Regions from separate parts of the Halomonas sp. 707B3 genome, predicted to be linked through region 1. Evidence: predicted binding sites of a transcription regulator. Region 1 holds the regulator's gene; the other holds the start of a gene.

Evidence for each region. Region 1 encodes FliA, which starts transcription of late flagellar genes. Its sites were predicted from a motif close to CTAAAGTTNNNNNNNNNNCNGCCGATA; they were not measured.
Region 2: fliD (flagellar filament capping protein FliD) is a predicted target of FliA. The motif match lies at 3,022-3,048, and genes of this name have one in related genera.

What each region holds. Positions count from the first base shown of each region.
Region 1 is NZ_JAMZBE010000029.1:3,621-7,803, forward strand. It holds gene flhF (flagellar biosynthesis protein FlhF) at 1-1,730, shown strand, start outside; gene BIS10_RS06025 (hypothetical protein) at 1,727-2,326, shown strand; gene BIS10_RS06030 (flagellar protein FlhE) at 2,537-2,848, shown strand; gene BIS10_RS06035 (RNA polymerase sigma factor FliA) at 2,875-3,576, shown strand; gene BIS10_RS06040 (motility protein A) at 3,616-4,183, shown strand, end outside.
Region 2 is NZ_JAMZBE010000001.1:15,663-19,845, reverse strand. It holds gene BIS10_RS00090 (hypothetical protein) at 1-140, opposite strand, end outside; gene BIS10_RS00085 (transposase) at 360-1,496, shown strand; gene BIS10_RS00080 (UDP-glucose/GDP-mannose dehydrogenase family protein) at 1,631-2,953, shown strand; gene fliD (flagellar filament capping protein FliD) at 3,131-4,183, shown strand, end outside.

The DNA of each region.
Region 1 (4,183 bases):
CGCTTAACTGGCTGCGTGAGCAGTTAATGGCACGGCTTAACGTGCTGCAGCACGAAGAGAGCTTCTTTGATCAAACGGGCATCGTCGCATTGGTTGGCCCCACTGGAGTGGGTAAAACGACCACTACTGCGAAGCTTGCGGCACGCTTTGTGATGCGCCACGGCACTCGCCCAGTGGCGCTAGTGACCACCGATAGCTTCCGTATCGGCGCTCATGAGCAGCTGCGCATTTATGCACGGCTCTTGGATACGCCAATGTATGCCCTAGACGCTGAACAGCCGATTGATGAATTGGTTGGTCGGCTACAAGGCAAACAGTGGGTGATTATTGATACCGTGGGGATGAGCCAGCGGGATCAGCGGGTGATTGAACAGATCGCCCATTTACAGGGTGGAAAGTCCACCGTGCGTCTGGTGCTGTTGCTCAACGCCGCCAGTCAGCCGGAAACGCTAGAAGAAGTCGTATTGCGCTACCGCCAAGCGGCGAGAGCCGCAGGTGCCGAGTTAGACGACTGTATCATCACGAAGCAAGATGAAGCTGGGCGGCTTGCGCCGGTATTAGACATCGTCATGCGCCACGGTATGAGGGTGCTGTTTGGCTCCTATGGCCAGCAGGTGCCAGAAGATATGGCGGTCGCGACACCACCCGCGCTGATTGATCAAGCACTGTCGGCCAACGTTTCGAGTAGCGCGCGTGCTGAAACAGCCCCACTCAGCTTGCCACGCTGGTCGCGGGATGTGTTAGGGCAGGGGCGCAGGCTCTCCTCGGTGTTAACCCGCTTGCGTCAGCGTGTCGTCGATTTTCACCGCTTGGAAGCCGCCTGGGACATCGCAGCGCTGCCGGGGGTGATACAAGACCAGCGCCTAGATGAGCTGCTAGCCGGAGCCGCCGCCACTCGTGACGCGTTAGGGGTGGTTTGGTCGCCCCGCCGTAACGAGCGAGGTTGTGACTGGTCGATGCCAGATGTTGCTCTGAATGAGCAAGGTGCTTGGCTGGCGCTGACTCGCCTTCAGCACCGTCAGCCAGCGGGCTGGCAGCCACGTTTGGTGCGTTGTGCAGGAGATGTTGCGGTTCATCTTCTGCCTACCCTGCCAGACGCTGAGGCGCTGGCTTGGCTAAACGCTCAGCATCTGACGTGGGTCAGCATGGTGCCCGCGAGCCAGCGGGTACACTGCCAGGGCGAGCGCTATACTCTGCGCTCCCTGTTCCAAGAAAGCACCTTAACCCATAGCGTGGGCATCCGTTTCCGCGGGCAAAGCATGCAGCTTTCCAGCGCCTATGTTGAAGCGCAGGACGTATCAGGTAACCCCGTATTGGCGTGGGTCGGTGAGGTAAGCGACCCTGAAAGCACTAAGCGAATCGTGCGCCGCTACTGGCTAACGCCTGCACGTTTGGGCAGCGATGTGTTAACGCTTTTAATCACCCAACTGCAGAGTGACGGACTGGCATCGCTCACCAAGCGTGCTTGGCAGCAGCTTAAAGAGGCCGACGGTGGTGATGTCAGCAGCGAGCTGCGCCTGCTGATGGCCAGCGGCGCGGCTGCAGTAGCCGGCCATCTAGATATCGTTGACGATGAGGACGCTCAGGCCCTGCGAGCCGATTTGCTGCGCTTGTTAGGAACCCAGCGCAAGCGGCGTGATACGGCACTGCTTGATGCATTAGTACACGTTCTGATGGCGCGCGATGCCATTCGTCAGCTAGGTAGCGTCAGTCGTGAGGGCGTGGTATGAGTGGCCAGGATCAGGCGGCTGGCCTGCGCAAATGGGCCGATTTACAGCGCCAGCAGCGTGGTGCTGATGAAGTCGGCCATAACGTGGAAAGTGACGAGACAGTGCCTGCCGCTCCCGTTAACGAAGAGGAAGCCGCCGCGTATACCCAGGAGGCCATGGCACCTACGGTAGCTGCTGCTGCCGAGCCTGCCACCGTGGCGCCTCCAAGACCGAAAAAAACGCTAGTGGTAGTAGGCTTACCTCATGCTGGTGTAGCGCAGGTGGACAAAGTGCGAGGTCGGCTGGGGCAATGGTCGGCCCTGGGGCGGCAATGGGCAGGTGACCCACAGGATTGGGATATTCATATTGTCATGCCTAACAGCGCCTCGCTGACTGACTTAGCCGAGCGTTACTCACGCTGGGCGTTGTGGATCAACAGTGATGCTGACGCCTTTGCCACCATGTACCGAGTGTTGCGCCAATTACGCGAGCATGGTGGTCCGCAGCGTCTTCTAGCCCTTCATGAACCCCACCTGCCGCGCCAGGGGTTGCTGGATAATTTGGGCAATGCTTCCGCTCGTTATTTAGATATTGAGCTTCTGCTGCTGGCGCGCTAGCGGCGGGCCAGGGTGCATTTGTCGCTCAAGGGGAGAGTTATGCAGAGTTTGGCGAGTTGGGTAAGTAACGCTAAGCAGATGGCTATTGAGGCGTTGATAAAACCTGCAAAGTTGTTAACAGTAAGAAAAATGGGCTGTTTAGGGCTAGTAGCAGGGTTATGGTTTTTCGCGTTGAATACGCAGGCCGCAACCGGTAGTTGGAGCAGCCAAGTGCCTAGTGTGATGGTAGCAATGAGCGACCGTACCAGCAGCAGCCAGGCGATAACCCCGCCAGCGGGCGTCCCGCTGCGTAATGCTGCGCTGTCGCGAATTCAATGGCGCTTTGAGTCACCGCCGGGAACGCCTGTGAACGCTTGGCTATGTCATCCTGAACGCTGTGTTGCACTATCAGGCATGCGCGGTAGCACGACCGCTCTATCGGGAATGTTGGCGAGCGCACCGCTGTACTTTCGGTTTACGCTGCAGCCAGGGCAACGCCCTGTGCGAGTACAGGGGTTACAAGTGATCGTGAACTATCAGTAAAGGTTGTTAAGCCGCGAGGCACGAGGATGTATACAGCACAAGGCAGGATCAAACAGAGTGAGCTGTTAACTCAATACATGCCACTGGTGAGACGTCAGGCCTTAACGCTGCAGGTAAGGTTGCCCGCAAGTATTGAGCTGGATGATCTGATCCAGGCGGGTATGGTGGGCTTGTTAGAGGCATTAGGGCGCTTTGATGCTGCCCAGGGAGCAACATTTGCTACCTTTGCAAGCCAGCGCATCCGTGGCGCGATGATGGACGAGCTGCGCACTCGTGACTGGCTGCCCCGCAGCGTACGCCGCTCGGCACGGGCGGTAGATGATGCTGTGCGTCGTTTAGAGCAGCAGCTGGGGCGCCCCCCGGAAGAGGGGGAGATTGCCCGTGAACTGGAGATGCCGCTAAGTGATTACCAGCAACTGCTCAACGATACCAATAGCGGGCAATTATTGCCGTTCGAAGAGCTCATTGCGGATGGCAGCGAGCCTGCGGGGGACGACACTCACCGACAGCCGTTTGAACAATTATTGGATGAACAGCAGCGGCAAACGCTGATCGACGCCATTGAAGCACTGCCCGAGCGCGAGAAGCTGCTAATGGCGCTGTATTACCAAGAAGAGATGAATCTAAAAGAAGTGGGCGCTGTGCTCGGTGTCACCGAATCACGGGTTTCACAGCTTCACAGCCAGGCGGTGAGTCGGCTGCGTGCTCGCCTACATGAGACTAATTAACCCTCTCACTCACTAACCATAACCGGCGAGGAGCCGTTGATGAATCCATCTACGCTGATCGGTATATTTGCCAGCATGCTGCTGTTGGTAAGCGTTTTATTTTTTACCGCAGAGTCGCCCGAGAGCTTTATTAACTTACCGGGGCTTGCCATTGTGGTCACTGGCACGCTGGCGGCCACGTTTATCAGCTATCCGCTGAAAGAAGTGCTGCGTGTGGTGCGTCTGGTTGGTTTAGTTTTCCGCCGTGAAAACACCTATGTGCGAGATGACATCAATGAGTTGGTTTCCATGTCGCGCCTTTGGTTTAAGGGGGATGTTAGAGCGGTTGAGAAAGAACTGGAACATACCCGTAATCCGTTTTTGCGCACCGGTATCCAACTGGTCATTGCGAATACAAAAGAGGATGAAATCTTCGACATGCTGCGCTGGCGTATTGCGCGGCTGAAAGCCCGCGAGCATGCTGAAGCCCAAATTTTCCGCACCATGGCCACCTATGCACCGGCCTTTGGCATGATTGGTACTTTGGTAGGCTTGGTCAACATGCTCGAAGTGATGGATGCGGGTGACCTGGAAGTAATTGGGCCCCGGATGGCAGTGGCGCTGTTGA
Region 2 (4,183 bases), on a different contig from region 1:
CCACGCTGTATCAGGGTGATGGTTTCAAGCACATGGCCGCTCTCATAAAGCAGTTCCGCTACGCTAGAAAGGCAGTGGCGCAAGCTGCGCTGTACGTGGAAGGAAGCAGTGGTCGCGGGGGATAATGCTTCAGCGGGCATGGTAGGTTGCTCCTGCAATCGCAGCAAAATGGGTGTGCTGCAGTACATTATAAAGCAGTAGGGATGTTAGACCAAGGTCTATGTATTGGGCTGAGTTTTGCGTGTCATCTGAATTACCAAACAGCGCGTAAAGCATCGCCCAGTCGGGCGGTGATACAAGCGCGCACCGCGTAGCGGTGCCAGATTGACTTCGCCTCATTACCCTGATATTTATACAGCATGACAAAGCGTGCCTACAAAGAACGGTTCTACCCCACCTCTGAACAGGCTGAGCTGCTGGCGCAGTCATTCGGGTGTGCCCGTTTTGTCTGGAATAATACCCTGGCCTATCGCACCGAGGCGTATCAGCAGCGCGGTGAATCGGTCTCGCACTCATCGGCGGAAAAGCGACTGGTGGGCTTAAAGGCGGAGTTTCCGTGGTTGCGGGATGTTTCCAGCGTGATCCTGCAGCAAACGCTCCGCGACCAGAAAGCCGCCTTCGACAACTTCTTCAACCCAAAGCTCAAGGCGCGCTACCCACGTTTCAAGCGCAAGGATTGCCGGCAGTCGATCCGGCTGACCAAGGCCGCGTTCCGCTATCGGGATGGTGAGATCACTATCGCAAAAGCGAAGACGCCGTTACCCATCCGGTGGAGCCGGTCACTACCCTCTGCACCCTCTACCATCACGATTTCACGCGATCGTGCTGGACGCTACTTCATCAGTTGCCTGTGTGATTTCGTGCCAAAAGCGCTTCCGGTCACGCGCAAAACGGTCGGCATTGACCTCGGCTTGAGCGATTTGTTCATTACCAGTGACGGCGCAAAATCGGGCAATCCGCGTCATCTGAAACGCTACGAGGCGAAGCTGGTCTGCTTGCAGCGCCGGTTGGCGAAAAAACAGACAGGTTCAAACAACCGCAACAAACACCGTTGGAAAGTGGCACGGCTACATGCCAAGATCGCCGACTGTCGCCGTGACGCTACCCACAAAGCGACCCGCGCACTCATTAACGAAAACCAAGTCCTGTGCGTCGAGTCACTTAATATCATTGGTATGATCAAGAATAGACGGCTTTCTAAATCCATTAGCGATGCCGGGTGGGGTGAGTTCGTCCGGCAACTGGAATACAAGGCCGCCTGGGCGGGGCGCCAACTGGTGAAAGTGAGCCAGTGGTTCCCCAGCAGCAAGCGGTGTCATGGCTGTGGCTACAAGGTTGAGAAACTGCCGCTGTCGCAACGTCACTGGCACTGCGAAAGCTGCGGCTACCCCATTGACCGCGACATCAACGCGGCCAGGAATATACAAACCGCCGGGCTGGCGGGGTTAGCCTGTGGAGCGACCGGAGCGGAGGGCAGCGGCCTAGCTGCTGTCTAGTGAAGGCGTGTGGAAGCAGGAAGGTTCTGGGGGTGATCTCAGAACCCTCGCCCAAAGCGCGAAGCGCGGCGGGCGGGGAGTGTCAGAAAAAAGGTGTGGTAGTCTCGCAAGACTTCTTTTAGGGCTGGTTGATTATGCAGATTAGTGTCTTTGGTACCGGATATGTAGGGCTCGTGGCAGGTGCGTGTTTGGCGGATGTGGGTCATCAGGTCATCTGCATGGATATTGATGCTAACCGCATCGCACAGCTTAGCCGTGGTGAGATCCCTATTTTCGAGCCAGGCCTGAGCCAGCTGGTAGCGCATAACGTTGCCGCTGGGCGTTTGCGATTTACCACAGATACCGCACAGGCGGTAACCGAAAGCGACACGCTGTTTATCGCGGTGGGCACCCCGCCAGACGAAGATGGCAGCGCTGATCTGCAGTACGTATTAAGCGTTGCGGAAAGTATCGGCCAGCACATGCAGGACTATAAGCTGGTGGTTGATAAATCGACGGTGCCGGTAGGCACAGCCGAGCGTGTAAGCGACACCATCAGCCGCGTGCTACAGCAGCGTAAGGTTGAACACCCTTTTGATGTGTGCTCCAACCCTGAGTTTATGAAAGAAGGCGCTGCCATTGATGACTTCACCCGCGGCGCTCGCATTATCGTAGGCACCGAGAGCGAGCGGGTAAAAGAGCGCATGAAAGCCTGCTACGCGCCCTATAACCGCAACCACGACAAGCTGATGTTTATGAGCGTGCGAGCGGCAGAGCTGACGAAGTATGCCGCCAACGCCATGCTGGCGACCAAAATTAGTTTCATGAACGAAATGGCGAATTTAGCGGAGCGCTTAGAGGTTGATATTGAAGATGTACGCCGGGGAATCGGAAGTGACCCGCGCATTGGCTATCACTTTATTTATCCTGGTTGTGGTTATGGCGGCTCCTGTTTTCCTAAAGATGTGCACGCCCTTGAGCAAGCCGCTTTGCAATTAGGTTGCACGCCGGAATTATTAAAAGCCGTAGAAGCCGTTAATCAGCGCCAAAAACAAACGCTTTACACAAAACTGCAAGAGAGCCTCGGTAACTTAGAGGGGAAAGTAATTGCTATTTGGGGGCTAGCATTTAAGCCCGGCACCGACGATATGCGCGAAGCGCCCAGCCGAGCACTGATGGAAGCCCTGTGGGCAGCAGGCGCAAAGGTGCAAGCGTTCGACCCGGAAGCGATGGGTGAGTGCCGAAGGCTTTATGGCGAGCGTGACGACCTGATGCTCGCAGGCGATCGCATACAGGCAGTAAAAGGTGCAGATGCACTGGTTATTTGCACAGAGTGGAAAGAATTTCGCACCGTTGACTTCACTTGGTTAGCAAGCCAGCTAAACAATAAATTAGTGGTAGATGGGCGTAATTTATATGCGCCCAGCGCGTTGAGTGAGGCGGGTGTTTGCTATGTGGGTGTCGGTAGAAAGTCTTAATAAACAGAAGTTTATAGCTTTGGTTTGCTGTTTCTGATAAATGGGTAAGCCCAGGGCTAATAAATTTGTTAAAGTTAATAGTCTCAATGCCGAATAAATAACTAATTAGCTAACTTGAATAATGGCTGCCGCAAAATCGGTAAGACGGCCGCACAACGCGAAAAAGGGACGGTACGCATGGCTTCCATTTCATCACTTGGTATCGGTTCAGGGCTGGACCTCAACGGCTTGCTAGATCAGTTGCAAGAAGCTGAGCGTGGCAAACTTGCACCCATCGAGCAGCAACTGGAAACCCAGCAAACCAAAATTTCTGCCTACGGGCAGCTGCAGAGCGCCCTTTCTGAATTTCAAAGCGCCGCAGGTGCACTCAACGACAGCGCGCTCTATGAAAGCCTCTCTACCAACGTAGGGGGCGAAGCAATCACCGCCACGGCCGATGGCGAAGCGCAGCCCGGCAGCTACAACGTAACGGTGGAAACGCTAGCAACCCGCGGCACCTTAGCTTCTGAAGGCGTTACGGCTGCGGATGAAGCGCTCACCACAGCAGAGCAAACGCTTACTTTTACCTTTGAGGATGGCAGCACGCAGGATGTCACCATTGCGGCAGATAGCACTCTCGAAGATATGCGCGACGCCATCAATGCCAATGAAAATGCAGGCGTTAACGCCACTATTGTGAACGACGGCACTAACTACCGGTTAGCGCTTAGCTCAAGCGAAACAGGCGCTGATGCCTCGATTGCGGACTTCAACTTCTCAGGCACTGCGCCGTTTGCAGCGGATACCACCAACACGCTTCAAAAAGGCACAGACGCCGCGCTGAATGTGAATGGCATCGCCATCACTAGTCCTACCAACCAAGTAGAGGGCGCCATTCAAGGCGTCACGCTGAACCTTCAAGCAGAAGGGGATAGCACCGTTTCAGTAGAGCAAAACACCCTAGCAGTGCGCGAAGCGGTCACGGGCTTTGTGGATGCCTACAACGACCTAAAAGGCACCATTGGTGAACTCACCAGCTTTAATGCTGAAACCGGTGCCGCCGGTGACTTGTTGGGCGATAGCGCCGTGCGCACAGTAGAATCCCGCCTGCGCAGCGTGCTTGGCAGCGGCATTGAAGGCCAGTTCTCCATGCTGACTGATATCGGCATTTCACTACAACGCGATGGCACGCTGGAGATCGATAGCGGCAAGCTAGACGACGCCATTGCCAATAACCAAGATGCGCTCTCG